2 regions of the Pseudomonas sp. PS02290 genome follow, and region 2 is predicted to be linked to the other one. Evidence: riboswitches for the same ligand, from Rfam matches in the RefSeq annotation. Region 2 holds a riboswitch; the other holds the start of a gene.
The links. A riboswitch is a leader RNA that binds a small molecule or an ion and turns the genes downstream of it on or off. The one in region 2 is predicted to bind cobalamin.
Positions count from the first base shown of each region.

Region 1: another riboswitch for cobalamin. It lies ahead of cobO (cob(I)yrinic acid a,c-diamide adenosyltransferase); the one in region 2 lies ahead of QMX88_RS21830 (CbtB domain-containing protein).

Region 1 covers NZ_JASCOY010000008.1:126,479-137,175, reverse strand. The annotation lists gene QMX88_RS06900 (DUF2066 domain-containing protein) at 370-1,431, shown strand; gene QMX88_RS06895 (AI-2E family transporter) at 1,486-2,559, shown strand; gene hda (DnaA regulatory inactivator Hda) at 2,776-3,480, shown strand; gene QMX88_RS06885 (NAD-dependent deacylase) at 3,489-4,262, shown strand; gene QMX88_RS06880 (C40 family peptidase) at 4,329-5,018, shown strand; gene QMX88_RS06875 (C40 family peptidase) at 5,106-5,642, shown strand; cobalamin riboswitch at 5,770-5,995, shown strand; gene cobO (cob(I)yrinic acid a,c-diamide adenosyltransferase) at 6,103-6,714, shown strand; gene QMX88_RS06865 (cobyrinate a,c-diamide synthase) at 6,711-8,012, shown strand; gene bluB (5,6-dimethylbenzimidazole synthase) at 8,178-8,828, shown strand; gene cbiB (adenosylcobinamide-phosphate synthase CbiB) at 8,825-9,733, shown strand; gene cobD (threonine-phosphate decarboxylase CobD) at 9,726-10,697, shown strand, end outside.
Region 2 covers NZ_JASCOY010000065.1:8,904-19,600, reverse strand. The annotation lists gene cobN (cobaltochelatase subunit CobN) at 1-1,527, opposite strand, end outside; gene cobW (cobalamin biosynthesis protein CobW) at 1,530-2,603, opposite strand; cobalamin riboswitch at 2,731-2,962, opposite strand; cobalamin riboswitch at 3,087-3,319, shown strand; gene QMX88_RS21830 (CbtB domain-containing protein) at 3,419-3,628, shown strand; gene QMX88_RS21825 (CbtA family protein) at 3,640-4,359, shown strand; gene QMX88_RS21820 (cobalamin biosynthesis protein) at 4,356-4,790, shown strand; gene cobM (precorrin-4 C(11)-methyltransferase) at 4,993-5,739, shown strand; gene nfuA (Fe-S biogenesis protein NfuA) at 5,835-6,428, opposite strand; gene QMX88_RS21805 (acyltransferase family protein) at 6,533-7,552, opposite strand; gene QMX88_RS21800 (fatty acid cis/trans isomerase) at 7,784-10,084, opposite strand; gene metH (methionine synthase) at 10,254-10,697, shown strand, end outside.

The DNA of each region.
Region 1 (10,697 bases), on a different contig from region 2:
CCGGCGTCTTTGTAGCTCAGGGATGGTTGCTTGCTCATGATCCAGGCCTTTAGGGGGGGATTCGGGGTAACGACCGAGTGGCAACGACGCGGGGCCTTGTCATCGCCGGTCTGCGAAGGCGCGCGATTTTATCAGGGTTGGGCGCAAGCGGCCATCCTTGGGCCGACGGGCTGGACTGTCGTGAAGAAAAAATAACCCGGTTTATCCCGCCGCACCCGTTCGTCGCTGGCGGGATCCGGTGTAACGTTGGCGCCTGAGTGAGCGATTCGGGCGCGTCTGCGGTCAGAGTCGGGTCACTCATGTTCATGCAGCTATTTATAGCGTTGCCTTTTTACCCAGCGGGAATCCTTCATGCGTCCACCTTCCTTCATGCGCCTAAAAAACTGCCTGTTCGTGGGTTGCCTCTCATTGATGAGTCTGCCGGCGTTCGCCGAGACGGTGAACAATCTCTATCAGGTGCGCGAGCCCGTCAGCGGCCAGACCCCGGACGAAAAAACCCGCGCCACCCAGGCCGCGCTGGAAACCCTGGTCATCCGCCTGACCGGCGACCCAAAGGCCGTGCAGAACGGCGGCCTTGCCGAGGTGCGCAAGGACCCTCAGCAAATCATCAGCCAGTACGGCTACGACGCCGGCCCGCCCGAAACCCTGCAGGTCGATTTCGACCCGACGAGCACCGAACGCGTCATGCGTCAGGCGGGGCTGTCGTTGTGGGGCACCAACCGTCCGGTGATCATGGCCTGGTGGCTGAACGACGCCACTGACGGCGCCAACCTGGTCGGCGACGGCCAAGCCTCCGCCGAACCTCTGCGTCGCGCTGCCCAACATCGCGGTCTGCCGTTGCGTCTGCCGCTGGCGGACCTTGGCGAACAAGGCATCGGCAACGCCAAGACCCTCGACGGCAACAACGTCGGCCCGCTCAAGGAGGCTTCCGAGCGTTACGGTTCGGACGCGATTCTGGCGGTTCACGCGCAGGAAAACGGCGGCCAGTGGCAGGGCAAATGGCACCTGTGGCTGGGGGACAAGATTGAGCAGGGCAGTGCCAGCGGCGCGAGCTCGGCGGAACTGGCCGACGCGGTACTGTTGGCAGTAAGCCAGCGACTGGCGCCACGCTTCGTGGTCAAGCCGGGTGCCTCGACGGGCATGGTGCTGGATGTGCAGGGCATGAATCTTGAGCGTTACGCGCAGCTGTTGCGCCTGCTCGAACCGTTCGGCGGCCGCCTGAAATCAGCCGACGGTGATCGCATCGCGTTCGACGTCAGCGGCAGCCCCGATCAGTTGCGTTCCCAACTGGCGCTGGCGAAACTGCAGGAAGTGCCGGCCGGTGAAATCGCCAGCGCGCCGGTCAACGCCGCGCCCGTTGCTGCGGACGGCACGCCGGTAGCGCCGCAGCCGCCTGCTGTTTCGGACAGCGCATTGCACTTCCGTTGGTGAACAGGTTCATAACGACGTTGCTCGAAGCACATCATCCTGGGGAAAGAGGCAGTAATGACTGATACGCGTCGTTGGTTCTGGCTGGGCGGGGTTGTCCTGGTCTGTTTGTTCGTCTGGCTGCTGCATTCGATTCTGACGCCGTTCCTTGTGGCGCTGCTGCTGGCGTACATGGGCGATCCGCTGGCAGACCGGCTGGAAAAACTGAAGCTGTCCCGCACCATGAGTGTGGTGACCGTGTTCCTGTTGTTCACCCTGATTTTCATGGGCCTGCTGCTGGTGCTGGTGCCAATGCTGGCCAAGCAGCTTTACCGCCTGTACGAACTGGCACCGCAAATCCTCGACTGGCTGCAACACACCGCCATGCCGTGGGCGCAGGCCAAGTTGGGGCTGGCAGACGGCTTCTGGAAGTTCGACAAGGTCAAGGCGGCGATCTCGGAGCACATGGGCCAGACCGGCGACATCGTCGGCATCGTCTTGTCCCAGGCCACGACCTCGACCCTGGCGCTGATCGGCTGGCTGACCAACCTGGTGCTGATCCCGGTGGTCTGCTTCTATCTGTTGCGTGACTGGGACGTGATGATGGCGAAGGTGCGCAGCCTGCTGCCCCGTCACCGCGAGAAGAAGATCGTCGCGCTGGCGGACGAGTGCCATGAGGTATTGGGTGCGTTCATTCGCGGCCAGTTGCTGGTGATGGTCGCGCTGGGCGTGATTTACGCCGCCGGCCTGATGCTGGTCGGGCTGGAGCTGGGTCTGTTGATCGGTGTCATTGCCGGCCTGGCGGCCATCGTGCCATACATGGGTTTCGTGATCGGCATCGGCTCGGCGATTCTGGCGGGCTTCTTCCAGTTCGGCGGCGACCTGTATCCGATGCTGGGCATCGTCGCGGTGTTCATGGTCGGTCAGGCACTGGAAGGCATGGTGCTGACCCCGTTGCTGGTGGGTGATCGCATCGGTCTGCACCCGGTTGCGGTGATCTTCGCGATTCTGGCGGGCGGCGAGCTGTTCGGGTTCACCGGCATCCTGCTGGCCCTGCCGGTGGCGGCGGTGATCATGGTCCTGGTGCGCCATGTTCATGACCTGTACAAGGATTCGGACATCTACGGCGGTCTGGACGACCCGGATCTCTGATTCCCGCGAATCAGGATGCGTACCGGCGCGCGGTGCTCACCGCGCGCCTCCTTTCTCGGCGGGTTTTGCCCGTATTCCCCAGTGATACCAGTGACATACGCAAGCCTTTGATTTTGCTGGCGGTCTGCCGCATTGTGCGGCCAGCCCTGCGGGTATAGACTTTGCGCACTTTTCACAGAGGCCCCTTGGCGGTTCGTCACGAACCGTTCAGCCAGCATGAAACCAGTTCAGCTGCCCCTGAGTGTGCGTCTGCGTGATGACGCCACCTTCATCAATTACTATCCAGGCGCCAATGCCGCTGCACTCGGCTATGTCGAGCGGCTGTGCGAAGCCGAGGCCGGCTGGACGGAAAGCCTCATCTATCTGTGGGGCAAGAACGGGGTAGGGCGCACGCACCTGTTGCAGGCTGCCTGCCTGCGATTCGAACAGATGGGCGAGCCAGCGGTTTATCTGCCGATGGCCGAGCTGCTCGATCAGGGCATCGGCCTGTTCGATCATCTGGAGCAGTACGAACTGGTGTGCCTCGATGACCTTCAGGCGGTGGTTGGCAAGCCTGAATGGGAAGAGGCCTTGTTCCACCTGTTCAACCGGCTGCGCGACAGTGGCCGACGCTTGCTCATCGCCGCGTCATGCTCGCCCCGGGAGCTGCCGGTCAAGCTGGCGGACTTGAAATCACGGCTGACCATGGCGCTGGTGTTCCAGATGCGCCTGTTGTCCGACGAAGAAAAACTCCGCGCCCTGCAATTGCGCGCGTCCCGCCGGGGCCTGCACCTCACCGACGAAGTGGGGCATTTCATCCTCACCCGCGGCAAGCGCAGCATGAGTGCGCTGTTCGACCTGCTTGAACAGCTCGATCAAGCCTCACTGCAGGCCCAGCGCAAGCTGACCATTCCGTTCCTGAAAGAAACCCTCGGTTGGTAAGCGCGTCCGTGGTCGATCAGGCTTTGGTCCTGCAAACCGCCGCGGCCCTGCGCCATGCCACACGCATCCTGATCATCACCGGTGCTGGCCTTTCGGCGGATTCGGGTTTGCCGACCTATCGCGGTGTCGGTGGTCTGTACAACGGCGAGACCGACGACGGCCTGCCGATCGAAATGGCGTTGTCCGGCCCGATGCTGCGTCGTGATCCGGCGCTGTGCTGGAAATACATTGCACAATTGGGCAGCGCTTGCCTGGGCGGACGTCCCAATGCGGCGCACTATGCCATCGCCGAATTGCAGCGGCGCAAGCCGGAATGCTGGGTGTTGACGCAAAACGTCGACGGCTATCATCGCGCTGCGGGCAGTCCGCCAGAACGCCTGATCGAAATTCATGGCCAGTTGGCGCCGCTCTACTGTCAATCTTGTGGCGCCGAGGATCCGCTGTTGAGCGAGCGCCTCAACCGACCACTGCCACCGCTGTGCGCCCGCTGCACTGGCGTTTTGAGGCCATCGGTGGTGTTGTTTGAGGAGATGTTGCCAGAGTTGGCACTGAACGTGCTTCAGGAAGAGATGGCAAAAGGCTTTGACGCTGTGCTCAGCATTGGAACCACCGCCAGCTTCCCATACATTCATGAGCCCATGCTGCGCGCTCGGGTGACGGGAGGCTTTACTGCCGAGATAAACCCTTCGCCGACCGATCATTCCGCGCACATGGATGCGTTTCTGCGGTGTAGAGCCTTAGAAGTGATGGACGACATCGTAAGTCACATTTGTTTCGATTGAATTTGCAAATGGGTACGATTGAAGGCATAGTCTCGGCTTCTTTACACTTCAGCCACGGTCGTGCACATGCTAAACCGCTTCGCACCCCTCGTGCCTCTCGCACTCGTAACGCTGTTGTTCGGCTGTGCGGCCCAGATGCCGACGTCGCAACAACAGTCGCAAAGCCCCCAGTTCCGGGACTCTGCCACCGCTCAATCCGCCAGCAATCGTGCCGATTACGCATCCTCCGTACTGGATGACGAAGTCGCCACCGAAGACGAGCTCGCTCAATTTGCCGATAACAAGCCGTACCGCCTGCCGGTTCTGGCTGACAGCATCCTCGAGCGCGGCAAATCCCTGATAGGCACTCGCTATCGCTTCGGCGGCACGTCGACCACCTCTGGTTTCGACTGCAGCGGTTTCATCGGTTATCTCTTCCGCGAAGAGGCGGGCATGAGCCTGCCGCGTTCCTCCCGCGAAATGATCAACATCGACGCCCCTCTCGTTAAACGCAATGACCTCAAGCCAGGCGACCTGCTGTTCTTCAGCACTGCCGGCCGTGGTCGTGTCAGCCATGCGGGCATCTACCTGGGCGATGATCAATTCATCCACTCCAGCAGCCGCCGCAGCGGTGGTGTCCGCGTCGACAGCCTCGACGATGCTTACTGGGCCAAGACGTTCATCGAAGCCAAACGCGCGCTGGCGATGGCACCCTCAACGGTACCTGCAACCACCACCGCGATGAGCTCGACTACAATCAAGCGCCAAACCCGTTAATTCCGGGCGCGCAAAGGGCTAACCCCTCTTGCGCGCGACCCCGGCCCTCGGCAAAGTAAGCTGCATCCCGCACAGGTTGTCGTGTTTATGTCGTTAACGGTTCGCCTGATCGTCGCCTCTCTGGCTGTGCTGCTGGCCGCATGTTCCAGCACTCCACCGCCTGCTCCACGCAAGGTCGTCTACCGGCCTGTGGTCTCCGCTCCTCCCCAGTTTTCTTCACCGCTCGCCGACGACGTTCTGTTGCGCGCGATCGGCCTCGTTGGCACGCCCTATCGCTGGGGCGGCAACACGCCTGATTCGGGTTTCGATTGCAGCGGCCTGATCGGCTATGTCTACCACGACGCTGCCGGTATCACCTTGCCGCGATCCACGCGGGAAATGATCACCCTGCGTGGCCCGGACATCGACCGCAGCCAGTTACAGACCGGTGATCTGGTGTTCTTCGCCACGGGCGGCGGCTCCCACGTCAGCCACGCCGGCATCTACGTCGGGGAAGGGCGATTCGTTCATGCACCGGCCACCGGCGGCACCGTCAAACTCGACAGCCTGGACAAGCCTTATTGGCAAAAGGCCTGGCTGAATGCCAAGCGCGTTATCCAGCCGTCGAACTTGGCCAGGCAATAGTCGTTTTTGAGGCAACGTGTTCATGGGCTGTTGCTGCAGGAACACCTGTGCACTCCAGGGTGAGATCCCGTTAACCCGTGGGCGCTCTGCCCACGGGTCGATTGACGCTCCCCAGTCAACCCTCTAACCTTCGCGCCATGTTTCAGGTGCCCGGGACCTTGTTGGTCCACAGGGTGAAACAGGGAAGCCGGTGCGATTGCTCGTGCGATCAATTCCGGCGCTGCCTCCGCAACGGTAAATGAGTCAAGGCCACGCACAATGCCACTGTGTTCGCTGAGCATGGGAAGGCGCCTGGCCTGCCACGGTTGTGGCAACTCATGAGTCCGGAGACCGGCCTGATCCATCGAACAGCATCACGGAGGGCGATGCTCTGCTGCAGGCCGGGCCTTGTCCGGTGCCTGCTGACAGTCTTTGCCTGTGCCCTCCGTTTGCCACACCTGCCCTCAAGCGGAGAGCTGAGATGAGCGAATCCCCCGAACGTGACGAACGCCACCTGGCGCGCATGCTGCGCAAAAAGGCGGTGATGGACGAGCGCATTTCCAGCGCGCCAAATGAATGCGGATTGCTGTTGGTCCTGACCGGCAACGGCAAAGGCAAAAGCAGCTCGGCCTTCGGCATGCTGGCCCGCGCCATGGGCCATGGCATGCAGTGCGGCGTCGTGCAGTTCATCAAAGGCCGCCACAGCACCGGCGAAGAGCTGTTCTTCCGCCGCTTTCCCGAACAAGTGCGTTACCACGTGATGGGCGAGGGCTTCACCTGGGAAACCCAGGACCGCCAGCGTGACATTGCCGCGGCCGAAGCCGCCTGGGCCGTGACCCGGGAAATGCTCAAGGACGCCTCTATCGGCATGGTCGTGCTTGATGAGCTGAACATTGCCCTCAAGCACGGCTATCTGGACCTGGAGCAGGTGCTGAGCGATTTGCAGGCACGCCCGCCGATGCAGCACGTGATCGTCACCGGTCGCGGGGCGAAGCAGGAACTGATCGACTTGTCCGATACCGTTTCCGATATCGGCGTGGTCAAGCATGCCTTTCAAGCCGGCATCAAGGCGCAGAAAGGCATCGAACTGTGAGTGAGCGCCAGCCCCGGCACTGCCCGGCAGTATTGATCGCCGCGCCCGCGTCCGGTCAGGGCAAAACCACCGTCACCGCCGCACTGGCCCGTCTGCATCGCAATCAGGGGCGCAAGGTGCGGGTGTTCAAATGCGGGCCGGACTTTCTCGACCCGATGATTCTCGAACGCGCCAGCGGCCATCCGGTGTACCAACTGGACATGTGGATGATCGGCGAGGCCGAAAGCCGGCGCCTGTTGTGGGAAGCCGCCGCCGACGCCGACCTGATCCTCATCGAAGGCGTCATGGGCTTGTTCGACGGTACGCCGTCCAGCGCAGACCTGGCCCGGCGTTTCGGCGTGCCGGTGCTGGGGGTGATTGACGGCACGGCCATGGCCCAGACCTTTGGCGCCCTGGCGCTGGGGTTGGCGCGCTATCAGCCGGATCTGCCATTCGCCGGCGTGCTGGCCAATCGCGTCGGCACAGTGCGCCACGCGCAGTTGCTCGAAGGCAGCCTGACCGAAGGCCTGCGCTGGTACGGCGCGTTGTCCCGTGAAACCGGCATTGAGCTGCCCAGCCGGCACCTCGGGCTGGTTCAGGCGAGCGAACTGAATGATCTGGACATGCGCCTCGACGCTGCTGCCACCGCGCTGGCCAGCACCTGCGACGCCACGTTGCCACCGTCCGTGACCTTTACCGCGCCGGAATTCGTGCCGGCCGAACCGCTGCTGGCCGGCGTGAAAATCGCCATCGCCCACGACGAGGCGTTTGCGTTTTTCTACGGTGCCAGCCTCGACCTGTTGCGGGAGATGGGCGCCGAACTGTCGTTCTTTTCGCCGATCCGCGACCGCGAATTACCCGACGCCGACAGCCTGTATCTGCCGGGCGGTTACCCGGAACTGCATCACACGGCGCTGGCGGAAAACCACAGCATGCTCGCCGCGATTCGCGCGCACCACGCCGCCGGCAAACCCTTGCTCGCCGAATGCGGCGGGATGTTGTATCTGCTCGATGCCCTGACCGATGTCGACGGCCAGCGCGCCGAAGGGGTGGGCTTGCTCAAGGGGGAAGCCGTGATGCAAAAGCGTCTGGCCGCCCTGGCCCTGCAATCGGTCGAGCTGCCGGAAGGCACCCTGCGCGGCCACACCTATCACCACTCCCTGACCAGCACCGAGCTGACTCCCATCGCCCGCGGCCTCAGCCCCAATGGCGGGCGCGGCGCCGAAGCGGTGTACCGCGAAGGGCGCATGACTGCGTCCTACGTGCATTTCTACTTCCCCTCGAATCCCCAGGCGATGGCGGCGCTGTTTTTGCCATGAGCCCATCTAATTCAACCGCCGCATTCTGTGGGAGCGAGCCTGCTCGCGAAGTGGGCGCGTCCGATCCCACTCCTTGTCTGAAAAACCGCTTTCGCGAGCAAGCTCACTCCTACATGGGGCGCATCGCAGGTGATTGCTGTGTTTCACGCGCGGGACAGGCGAGCCATGACTGAACACACCTTCACTGACCCCGAACGCGCCGCCGTTTACCGCGCCATCGCCGAGCGTCGCGACATGCGTCACTTCTGCGGGGGCACCGTCGCGCCGGAGTTGCTGGCCCGTCTGCTCGAAGCCGCCCACCACGCGCCGAGCGTCGGTTTGATGCAGCCGTGGCGTTTCCTGCGCATCACCGATCCGGCCTTGCGCACGCAGATTCAGGCGCAGGTGGAGGAGGAACGCATTCGCACCGCCGAAGCCTTGGGCGAGCGGTCCGACGATTTCATGAAGCTGAAGGTCGAGGGCATCAGCGACTGCGCCGAGGTATTGGTCGCTGCGTTGATGGACGACCGCGACAAACACATCTTCGGCCGCCGGACCCTGCCGGAAATGGACATGGCGTCGTTGTCTTGCGCGATCCAGAACCTCTGGCTGGCGGCCCGTGCCGAGGGCCTGGGCATGGGCTGGGTGTCGCTGTTCGATCCCCAGGCCCTGGCGGATCTGCTGAAGATGCCAACCGGTTCAAAACCCCTGGCGATCCTGTGCCTCGGCCCGGTCAAGGAATTTTACCCGGCGCCGATGCTGGTGCTGGAGGGCTGGGCGCAGCCGCGCGCGTTGCAAGAGTTGGTCTACGAGAACACATGGGGAGTGATTGCATGAGTGTGGCGTTATTGAGCGTCGCCGGGGTCGCGCTGGACGCGTTGCTCGGCGAGCCAAAACGGAACCACCCGCTGGTGGCGTTCGGCCGTTTTGCCGAGCGCATCGAACAGCGCCTGAATGCTGCCGGCCGGGGCTGGCGCAGCCATGGCGTGACGGCGTGGTTCATCGCCGTGATTCCGCTGACCCTGATCGCCACGTTGCTCAGCTGGCTGCCGTTCGTTGGCTGGCTGGTGGAAGTGCTGGCGCTGTACTGCGCGTTGGGTCTGCGCAGTCTGGGCGAGCACGTCGAGCCGGTCGCCCAGGCGCTGCGCAGCGACGATCTGCCCGAAGCGCGTCGGCGCGTCGGCTATCTGGTCAGTCGCCAGACCGCCGAGCTGGACAGCACCGAAGTGGCCCGTGCGGCCACCGAATCGGTGCTGGAAAACGGCAGCGACGCGGTGTTCGCGGCGATCTTCTGGTTCGTCGTGCTGGGCGCGCCGGGCGTTGTGCTCTATCGCCTGAGCAACACCCTCGACGCCATGTGGGGCTATCGCAACGAGCGCTTCGAACGCTTCGGCTGGGCGGCGGCGAAAATCGACGACTTGCTCAACTACATTCCTGCACGATTGGTGGCGTTGACCTACGCGCTGCTGGGCAACACCCGACTGGCCCTGCGCTGCTGGCGCACCCAGGCCCCGAAGTGGGACAGCCCCAACGCAGGCCCGGTGATGGCCGCCGGCGCCGGTGCGCTGGGCGTCGAGCTGGGTGGCCCGGCGATTTATCACGGCGAGCTGCATGAGCGCGCGACCCTGGGCGAAGGCGTGCCGGCGGACGCGGACTCCATCGATCGAGGCTGGCAACTGGTGCAGCGCGGCGTGTGGCTGTGGTTGCTGATTTTGTGTCTGGGGACAGAATTCTATGCTTGAACACGGCGGCCGATTGCGTGGCGCAGTCCTGAAATATGGCATTGATGAGGCGGACTGGCTGGACCTGTCCAGCGGGATTTCGCCGTGGTCGTGGCCAATCCCGGCGATCCCGGAAGCGGCCTGGGCGCGCCTGCCGGAAACCGATGACGGTCTGGAAGCCGCCGCCCGCCGCTACTACGGCGCCACGGACGTACTGCCGGTGGCCGGTTCCCAAGCGGCGATTCAGGCGCTGCCGCGTCTGCGCCAGGCCGGCAAGGTCGGTGTGCTGTCGCCCTGCTACGCCGAGCACGCCGAGGCCTGGCGCAACACCGGTTTTCTGGTGCGCGAAGTGCTTGAGCACGAAGTGGAGCGGTTCATCGACACCCTTGATGTGCTCGTCGTGGTCAACCCGAACAACCCCACCGGCCTGAGCCTCACGCCCGAACGCCTGCTGGAATGGCACACGCGGCTGGCCCAGCGTGGTGGTTGGCTGGTGGTCGACGAAGCGTTCATGGACAACACGCCGGAGTTGAGCCTGGCGGCTTACACCCAGCGTTCGGGGCTCATCGTATTGCGCTCGTTCGGCAAGTTCTTCGGGCTGGCCGGTGTGCGCCTGGGTTTTGTGCTGGCGGAGCCGCGCTTTCTCAAAGTCATGGCGCGGCAGATCGGACCTTGGTCCGTCAGCGGGCCAACCCGCATCATCGGTCAGGCCTGTCTCAACGACGTGGCCGGGCATCAACGCCAGCGCCAGCGCACCGAGCAGGCCAGTCAGCGTCTGGTTGATGTGCTCAGCCGCCACGGCTTCGCGCCCAAGGGCGGCTGCGCGCTGTTTCAGTGGCTGATCACGCCGCTGGCGGAAGAACTGTATGAGTTCTGCGCACACCGGGGCATCCTTCTGCGGCTTTTTATTAACAACAGCAACAACAACAGCAGCCTGCGTTTCGGCCTGCCCCGCGAGGACGCCGACTGGCAGCGTCTGGAACAG
Region 2 (10,697 bases):
ACGCGCCGGTTGAATGCCGACGAAGGTCATGCCGAAACGCAGGCCGGCGATCATCATCCGCCCGTCCCGACACATGGGGTCGGTGTCAGGGGCGCCCCATCGCGCGATGACTGCATCGCGATTGGCTTGCGGCAGCGCTTGAAACGCCGCCCTGTACTCGTCCATGGCCATGCTCTGGTGGCACGGCCGTCGATCGAGGCTGTCCGGGTCATTGGTGACGCCGCCGAGCAAGGCGTGAATCAGCGCAGTACCGGTCTCGGGCAAGTCCTCAACAGGGTAACCCTCCGCCTGCATGGCCTTAAGGATGTTCAGCGCGGCCGCTGGCGTGTCGAGGCCGACGCCGTTGCCGATGCGCCCGTCGCGGGTTGGATAGTTGGCCAGAATCAGCGCTACGCGCTTGTCGGTGTTGGCGGTGCGGGCGAGCAGCACCCAGCGCCGGGCCAGTTCGGCGACGAAATCCATGCGCTCCGGCTGGGCGCGGTAGCAAACCACGTCGGACTGACTGCGCTCGCTGTGCCAGGCCAGGTCCTTGAAGCTGATTGGCCGGCTGATGATGCGCCCGTCCAGTTCCGGCAGCGCGATGTGCATCGCCAGGTCTCGGGGGCCCAGCCCTTGGGCGCTTGCCTGCCAGGCGGGTTCGTTGTCCTGGGCGCAAATGGCCTGAATGACCGGGATGTCTCGGCGAAACGGCCGAACATCCGGCGCTTCCGGGCTGGATTGGGCGAAGCCGGTGGTGTTGAGAATCACCTCGCAATCCACCTCGTCGAGCCAGTCCTGTATCGCGCTCATGCAGCCGGCTTCCTTCAGGCTGGCGACGGCAATCGGCAACGGGTTCAGGCCCTGGGCCGACAAGCGCTCGCAGAACACATCGATGAAGCCGGTGTTGGCAGCCTGCAGGTGGGAGCGATAGAAAAGCACGGCCGCGACCGGCTGATCGGCGCGCCAGTCGGCCTGCCAGCGGGCCAGGTCGGCGTTGGCGTTCTGCGGGTGATAAATCACGGTGCGCGGCAGGGTCTGCGGCTCGGCCCACGGGTAGTCGCCGCCCAGCCAGCGTGTGGCGATGAAATTGAACAGCGCCAGCGCGTTGTGCTTGCCGCCCTGACGCAGGTAATGCCAGAGACGCTCGCGGTCTTCGACGGATTCCGTGCTCAGGCCGCTCAGCTCGGGGTCTGGCCGATCACAGCCCGGGATCAGAATCAGCTTCACGCCTTTCGCGGCCAGCTCCACCAGCCGCTCGACGCCGTAACGCCAGTAGCCGATGCCGCCGTGCAGGGAAATCAGGATGACTTTGGCGTGGCGCAGCACCTCGTCCACGTACAGATCCACCGACGCATGGTTTTGCACCTGCATCGGGTTGGCCAGGCGCAGGCTCGGGTAGCTATCCGGCAATTGCCGCGCGGTTTCAGCCAGCAGCGCCAGATTCGAGTCGGCGCTGCACAGGATCACCAGCTCGGCGGGCGTCTGGCCCAGGTCAGCGATGCTGTCGTCGGGGACGAAGCCGCCGGGCTGTGTACGCAGCAGGTGCATGGTTAGCCTTTTATGCCTGAGACTGCGTCGCGCAATTGCGCTTCAAGGACGCCGGCGTCGAGTTCCTGGCCGATCAGCACCAAGTGGGTTTCCCGGGCTTCGTCTGCTTTCCAGGCGCGGTCGAAATGCTTGTCGAAACGCGTGCCGACACCTTGCACCAACAAGCGCATGGGTTTGCCGGGAATGGCGGCGAAGCCTTTGACACGCAGGATGCCGTGCTGGACGACGGCCTGGGTCAGCGCGTCGAGCAACAGCGATTCGTCGGCCTGGGGAAGCGTGATGGAAATCGAGTCGAAGGCGTCATGGTCGTGATCATCATGATCGTCGCCTTCGTGGTGATCGTGGTGGGTCTTGCGCCCGTCGATGTGCAGCTCGGATTCGGCGCCCAGGCCCAGCAATACGCTGATCGGCAGCTGGCCCCTGTTCGCTTCGACGATCTTCACCGCCGGCGGCAGTTCTTCGGCGACTTCGGCACGCACGGCGGCGAGAGCATCCGCGTCGAGCATGTCGGCCTTGTTCAGCACGACGAGGTCGGCGCTGGCCAGTTGGTCGGCGAACAGTTCGTGCAGCGGCGATTCGTGATCCAGGTTCGGATCGAGCTTGCGCTGGGCGTCGACTTGGTCCGGGAACGCGGCGAAGGTGCCTGCGAGCACGGCCGGGCTGTCGACTACGGTGATCACGGCGTCGACGGTGCAGGCGTTGCGGATTTCCGGCCACTGGAAGGCTTGGACCAGGGGTTTCGGCAGGGCCAGACCCGAGGTTTCGATGAGGATGTGATCGAGGTCGCCACGACGGGCAACCAGTTCCTGCATCACCGGGAAAAACTCTTCCTGAACGGTGCAGCACAGGCAGCCGTTGGCCAGTTCGTACACGCGACCGACGGCTTCTTCTTCGGTGCAGCCGATGGTGCATTGCTTGAGGATGTCGCCATCGATGCCCAGTTCGCCGAATTCATTGACGATGACGGCGATGCGTCGGCCTTCGGCGTTGTCGAGCATGTGCCGCAGCAAGGTGGTTTTGCCCGAGCCGAGAAAGCCGGTGACGATGGTGACGGGGAGTTTGGCCAGTGTTTTCATCGGTTGCCCTCAGGCGTGCGGCGGGGCAACGAGGACGAAAGCAGCGCAGGCCGGTGGAAGCAGGCGCGCGGTTCGATTCGCCACCGGATCACCCCGCCCGGTTGTAGTGGAATTCCTCGGCCGCTTGCAGGCGGTCCGATTCGAGGCAGGTCTCCTGGCTCACGGCGGCCGGTCGCTGATAGGCATCATCAGGCGACCGGTATTCATCGCGCCTTCCCGCTCGCGCAGTGGCTGTGCAATGAAGCTGTCCGTTTACAGTTGCGGGGGCAGCTGCGGCTTGATACCGCATTCCCTTCTTAGCGCCGGTGGCCTTGGTAGTTGATAAAGGCGCCCGGCGAACCTCAAGTGCGCAAGGCTACGCAGTGACTGGAGGCCGGTCAATCGCGCTTTGCAATGATCGCCGCACCAATTGACGCACCGATCGCTGCATTGATTGACGCATCGGCTGAAGGGCCGATTGACGAGCCAAACAGCCCGTGGTCTGCTACACACCTTGTTACGGGTGCCCTTCACAGGGTGAAACGGGAAACCGGTGCGTACAGACCTTCGGGTGTGTATCAGTCCGGTGCTGCCCCCGCAACGGTAAGCGAGTGAAGAGTCAGATCCACTGTGTCGGCAACGATATGGGAAGGCGATTCTTGAAGGCACGACGGCTGTCACGGCTGATGCATGTGCCCCTCGCGAGCCCGGAGACCGGCCCGATAACGCTACATAACACAACCCGCGGTGGGCGGGCGCTGTTGATCACTGCCGGCCTTCGCCTGCGGAGTCTTCGCGTCTTTCCGTCCGCTGAATCCACTTCAGAGGGAAGCGCCATGTCCATCAGCACACCCCGCCAGACGTCCGGCACCAGCACAAACACCACAACAGCCGTGACCGCCACCCAAAGCCAGCGCCTTGTCGCCGCCGTCAGCGCGATGTTTCTCGGTGCGTTTCTGGTGTACTTCGCCGGTTTCTCCCACATCGATGCGGTGCACAACGCAGCACACGACACCCGCCACAGCTCCGCCTTCCCGTGCCATTGAGACCCGCCGCCATGTTCAAGCGAATTGCGCAAACGGCCGGGTTCACCGGACTGCTCGCCGCCCTGTTGTTGACGCTGCTGCAGAGCTTCTCGGTGGCGCCACTGATCCTGCAGGCGGAGACCTACGAAAAGGCCCCGGCTGCTGAGATGCACGAGCACGCCGAGGGTGCGATGGCCGGCCACGTCCATGACGCCGAAGCCTGGGAGCCGGAAGACGGCTGGCAGCGCGTGCTGTCCACCACCGGCGGCAATCTGGTGGTCGCGGTCGGCTTCGCCCTGATGCTGGCGGCGCTGTACACCCTGCGTACGCCGACCAGTGCCCGCGAAGGCGTGCTGTGGGGGTTGGCCGGTTATGCGGTGTTCGTGCTGGCGCCCACTCTCGGTTTGCCGCCCGAGCTGCCCGGCACTGTCGCGGCAGACCTGACACAACGGCAGATCTGGTGGGTCGGCACCGCCGCCTCCACGGCTGCAGGCCTGGCGTTGATCGTGTTTGCCCGGCACTGGCTGTTGAAGGCCTTGGGCGCGGTGATCCTGGTGGTGCCGCATATCGTCGGCGCGCCGCAACCGGCGGTGCATTCGGCACTGGCGCCGGAAGCCCTTGAAGCGCAATTCAAGATCGCGTCGCTGCTGACCAATGCGGTTTTCTGGATTGCCCTGGGCTGGATCAGCGCCTGGTTGTTTCGGCGCAATGAAGCGACCGCGACGCACGTCGGTTTGAAGCCTGCTCTGTGAATGAAGTGCGCGATCGGCCGCTGTGGGTGGTCGGTCTGGGCTGCCAGCGCGGCTGTTCGGCGCTGGAGCTTCGGCAGTTGATGGAGGATGGGTTGCGGGAGGGTCGTCTTCAGCTGAAAGACGTTGCCGCCCTCGCCTCCATTGACGGCAAGTCGGCTGAGGTAGGGCTGCTGGTACTGGGTCATGAGCTGGGGCTGACGATCGGGTTTTTCAGCGCGGGTGATCTGGCGGCTTACGAGGCACAGCTGACTTACCGTTCGGACATAGCTTTCGAACGCACCGGCTGCTACGGCGTGGCAGAAAGCGCGGCGCTGGCGATGGTGACACGGTTGACCGGCGCGCCCGCGACCTTGGTCATCCCCCGCCGAAAAAGCCCCCACGCGACCTTTGCTCTGGCAACCGCAAACGTTAGGGTTGGAGCAATCTCATAGGCCGGCTCAACCTTGTAGGACCGGCTAGAACTGTAGGACCGGCTTTAGCCGGGAAGGCGTCAGTGGTCCCACCGCAGATTTTGCTGGTGTGCCCGAGGGCCCCTTCCCGGCTAAAGCCAGTCCTACAAAGTCAGACCGAGTGCGCTCAGGGAGAATGCATCCGACGAGCCACTGCTCAAATGAACCCCAATCAGGACACCCCATGACTGTTTTTTTCATCGGCGCCGGCCCCGGCGATCCGGACCTGATCACTGTCAAAGGCCAGCGGCTGATCCGCTCCTGCCCGGTGATCATTTACGCCGGTTCCCTGGTGCCTGAAGCGGTGCTGGAAGGTCATCAGGCAGTTCAGGTCACCAACAGCGCTCCATTGCACCTTCAGCAGATCATCGAGCTGATGAAATCCGCTCATGCACAGGGCCAGGACGTGGCGCGTGTGCATTCCGGCGATCCGAGCCTGTATGGCGCGGTCGGCGAACAAATCCGCTGCCTGCGCGAGCTGCAGATCCCCTTCGAAATCATCCCCGGCGTCACCGCCACCGCCGCCTGCGCCGCGTTGCTCGGGACAGAGCTGACGCTGCCGGACATCTCCCAGAGCGTGATCCTGACCCGCTACGCCGACAAAACCGACATGCCCGAAGGCGAAAGCCTGGGCGATCTGGCACGGCACCGGGCAACCATGGCGATCCATCTGGGGGTCAATAACCTCGGCAAGATCGTCGCCGAGCTGACGCCGCACTATGGCGCCGACTGCCCCATCGCCGTGGTGCATCGCGCCAGCTGGCCGGATCAGGATTGGGTCACCGGCACACTGGCAGACATCGAGGAGAAGGTGCGGATCAAGGGATTTCGTCGCACCGCGCTGATCCTGGTGGGTCGGGTACTGGGCAACGACGTGTTCAGCGAGTCATCGCTGTATCGCGCGGGCCATGCCCATGTGTTCAGGCCCTAGCGTGCGCCTCTAGACCTTGGCGAGCGCCCACAAAAAAGCCCCGAACCCGTCGGGGCTTGCCTGCAACACCATACTTCCTGGTATCACACGTTGACTCAGTAGTACGCGTTTTCTTTCTGAGTGTGGTCGGTCACGTCACGCACACCGGTCAGCTCGGGGATGCGCTCCAGCAATGTGCGCTCGATGCCTTCCTTGAGCGTGACATCTGCCTGACCGCAACCCTGGCAACCACCGCCAAACTGGAGAATGGCGACATTTGCCTCATCTTCTTCCACCACCTCGATCAAGGTCACCTGGCCGCCGTGACTGGCGAGGCCCGGGTTGATCTCGGTCTGCAGGTAGTAATTGATACGCTCGTTGATCGGGCTGTCGGCGTTGACCATCGGCACTTTGGCGTTTGGCGCCTTGATGGTCAGTTGACCACCCATGCGGTCAGTCGCGTAATCGACAACGGCATCGTCCAGAAACGCTTCGCTGAACGCGTCGATCCAGGCGGTGAAGCTTTTCAGGCCGATGGCCGTGTCTTCAGGTTTCTCTTCGCCCGGCTTGCAGTAGGCAATGCAGGTTTCAGCGTATTGGGTGCCAGGCTGGGTAATAAACACGCGGATGCCGATGCCGGGGGTGTTCTGCTTTTCCAGCAGATCGGCCAGGTAATCGTGGGCGGCATCAGTAATCGTAATAGCGGTCATGAAAATTCCTCGCAGACGTGGGGCGCAGTTTACGCCAATCAACTGCGCCTGACAAAGCCCTAGTGTTTTAGTCAGGTAAGCGGTTTGCCTCGACTAAAAACCCGTCATGACAGAGCTGCTTCCTTGCTCGCCCTTCTCTGATCCAGCCATCCCTTCATGCGTCGGTACAGGCCCTTCTCGATCCACTCATAACTGAGCCACGCCCCCAGGGCGATGACCGGCACACAGACGGCAAACACCACGTACGGGTTAATGCCATAACGCTCGCTCACCAGCCAGCCCGCGTACAGCACCAGCACGTGGAGCAGGTACACCGAATACGAGCAATCGCCCATGACTTTGAGAAGGCGGTAGTTACGCAGATAGGGTTCGAGGGAGATGCAGGCCACCACAATCACAGCGCTCGGCAGGCCCCAATTGATGATGCGAGGCGCCGGTTGCAGGTGGTCGATGGTGAACAGCGCGGCGCCGATCGCGATCAATGGCAACCACAACCGTTCGCTGATCCAGCCCCGGCGATACATCACGCCGACGAAGATGCCGAGGAGGAATTCGTAAACGATGTCATTGGCGTAGAACCGGCTGACCAGCCCCGACCGACCCAGCACGTCGGTAATGGCGAACAGCGCCGCCGCCAGAATCAACGGGCGCAGCCGTTGCTGAAACAGAAAAACCATCGAGAACAGGACGTAGAACAGCATCTCGTAGTTCAGCGTCCAGCCCACGTTGAGGGTGGGATAAAGGCCGTAACCGCCGGGGTTTTCCGAAGGGATGAACAGCAGCGACAGCACAAAGCTCTGCCAGTCGACCACCTGGTGGGGCAGCAGCGGCTGGGCAACCACGACCAAGACACCCATCACCAAGGTGTACAGCCAGTACGCCGGGACGATACGAATAACCCGGTTGAGCATGAAACGGCCGGCGGGGATGTCCTTGTCCACGGTTGACAGGTAGATGACCAGACCGCTGATGACGAAAAAAATGTCGACGCCGACCGCGCCTTTTTCAGTGAAAAAGCGGCCGACTGGCCCACTCGGATGGAAGTCGAAAAAAATCTGCATGAAGTGGTGACACACAACAGCCCACGCGGCGAGTGCCCGCAGGGCCTGAACCGAAATCAACATCTGCAACCTCTTGCTTCGTCTGGATTGACCCCTGGCGCTATACCGGCAAAGGCACGGCGTCGGAGAGCGACTCACAGGGTCCGACTTCGAAAATTGCAAAAAGGTTCGGCGCCACTGACGGGCTGCATAATGGCTGCACGCCATGTCCAATAAGGGTTTCCCCGTTTGAAGCAGCGTCAGCCGGGCCGACGCCGAATGTGAAGATTCCTTAAATAACAGCGCCCCTGCGACTCACAGATTCTCGTACCGATTCATGTCCAGCACCCCTGCCTCGCGGGGTTCGGTTTCCTGAAGGTAGCGGTCCAGGTCGTGGAAGTAGGTCCAGAATAATGGATGGCTGCGGCGCACGCCCCAGCGCTGGACGATGGCGTCAAACGCCTGCTTGTGATCATGGGCCTGCTCCATCGCGTCAACAAACGCGCCGACCTCACTGGCCGGGATATTGAACATGAAATTCGGGTAGCTGCTCAGCACTCCCGGGTAGATCGTCAGCGTGTCCAGGCCCGGCTGGTAGCGGTAATCCTCACCCATCAGAAAGGCGACGTTACTGTGGGCGCGGTTGCGCAGCATGCTGTAAATGATGCGTTTGCCGCTGCCGTCCTGGATTCGCAGCATCGTCGCCTCCGGCAACTGGTGAATGACCTTCAGCCCCGCCGCAGGGCGCGAGGTTAGCCGGCTCAGGGTCTGCTCGACGTCGCTGAACACCGGGTCCAGTCCCTCACGCGAACAGTAGGCGCCGTCGCAGCGATTGATCGGGTCCGGCGTCACGTTCAAGGTGCCCGCACGCTCGATCAACTTGCGCTGGAAGTCACGCTTGGGGTTGTGCTCATCGAGCTTCAGGCCGGTCGGGGTGTGATCGTCGATGGCCTGATAATCCAGCCACATCTTCACTTTGCCGCCGTTCTGGTACCAGTCACCGAGGATGTCGTCACGCTTGTCCGCCGGCATCAGGCGCAGGAAATTGACCTCGGCGCCGTTGCGGATCAGGTCGAAATACAGACGCGTCTGCACCTGATGGGAAACGTTGCCGTAGACGTCGAAATTCACCGCCAGCTGGTAATAGGTGCGCTCCAGCAAGGGGTAGTCGAACAGCCAGACGCTGTTGGGAAGCGCGCCGATCAGGCCTTTGTTTACCGAGGCGCTGTCGAAGTGGCGGAAGATGGTCAGCAGCGCATTGTCGTTCCCCGCCCACAGGGTCGCCCATCCCGGCGGCGGCATGTGCGCGTAGGCATCGCTGCGCAGGTCTTCGTATTGATTGCGCTTGTCGCGGTAGTCGTGCCACAGGGTCAGGACACTGCCGATGTCATCGTCCTGCCCCGGCATCGCCAGCAACGGCGTGGCCTTGGCCCGATAGGCCGCATCGGTGATGTAACGGTCGTGGCCGGGCTCCTGGAACAGCGCCCAGAAATGATCGCGAATCACGTCCGTGGCGATCTCGCCCCGACACACCGGGCCGCGAATGAAGGTGCGCACGAAGTATTCGGCGTTATCCAGCATGAACTGGTAACGCGCGACGGCGGGGATCTGCTGGAACGTTTCAAACGGGTTGGCCCGATGCTGCGGACCATAGCCGGGCAGCTCGGTGGCATGCCAGGTCCCGCTGTAGAACAGTTGCTTGACCCGGGCCAGCTTCTGCGGGCCCATCGGGTAGGTGATGTGGGTCTTGTGGACGATAACGCCCTGCACCGGCATCAGGCGGTAATAGAAGGTGGTGCCAGGATCATCGTCGGGGCGGCGCGTGGCGATCAGGTCGACGGGTTGGCCGCTTGGCGTGCGCGAGCGCACCCACTGGAAGAAATGCCCCGGCTCGCCGTCGCTGAAATACACGTGGGCGAGAAACAGATGTTCGTACAGCCAGCGGCCGACCAGCGCTTCGCTCGATCCGGGACGATTGAGCAGGCTTTCCCATTCGTTGATCTGCACCGTTTCCCGCGCACTCGGTTGCAGCGGCGTCTGTTCCACCGGCGCCCCGGCTGCCAGCCAGCGTTGCAGCGTGCTGTATTGAGCGTCGGTGAGGCCGGTCACCGCCAGGGGCATGCCCTGCCCCGGACGCGCCTTGGCATAGGCGGCGAACTCGTTGGGCAACGGGCACATGTTCTGGCGATTCAAGCCCAGCACGATGTCGTCCGGCAGCCGCGCGTTGGGCACCAACGGCGCGCCGTGCCCGAACTCGAGCATCTTTGCCATCAGCGCCGCCTGATTGCTCTGCCCGTCCAGCACTGAATAAAAGCCTTTTTTGCGCCAGGCGTCAGGGCCCTGCGCGTCGACGAAAATCCGGGTGGGTGCGACCGCCTTGCTGCGGTCGCCTTCGTAAACCGGCACCTTCGATGCACCGCGCAGCACACCTTCGCCGCTGCCCAGGTTCAGCTGGCAGGCAGCGTCATTGCACGCATGGCAGGCAACGCACTTCTCGGTGAAGATCGGCTGGATATCACGGCTGTAGGAAATAGCCGGAGACTGAAGGGGTGACTGCGCGAACGCTGCACCGCAAAACAACAAGGCCAGGGAACTGGCGAGCACGCGATGCAACATGGAACGGGCGTCCTGAAAATGATTCGGCCGAATTCTACCTGTGGCTAATGGCCTGCAACATGAACAGAATTCATGTAAATCCCGGAATGATTTAAATCCGCGCAGGTTTGCTATTATTTCGCTCTTTTCAGCGCCACCTTATTTCGTACTTCTTCATCCGGGTAACCTCATGTCAGATCGCAGCGCGCGTCTTCAAGCACTCCAGCAGGCTCTTCAACAGCGAATCCTGATCCTCGATGGCGGCATGGGCACGATGATCCAGAGCTATCGGCTGGAGGAAGAAGACTACCGCGGCAAGCGTTTCGCCGACTGGCCGAGCGACGTCAAGGGCAATAACGACCTGTTGATCCTGACCCGGCCCGACGTGATTGGCGCGATCGAGAAGGAATACCTCGACGCCGGCGCCGACATTCTCGAAACCAACACCTTCAACGCCACCCAGGTGTCCCAGGCCGACTACGGCATGGAAGCGCTGGTCTATGAACTGAACGTGGAAGGCGCGCGCCTGGCCCGCCAGGTCGCCGACGCCAAGACCCTGGAAACCCCCGACAAGCCGCGTTTCGTCGCCGGCGTGCTCGGCCCGACCAGCCGCACCTGCTCGCTGTCGCCGGAC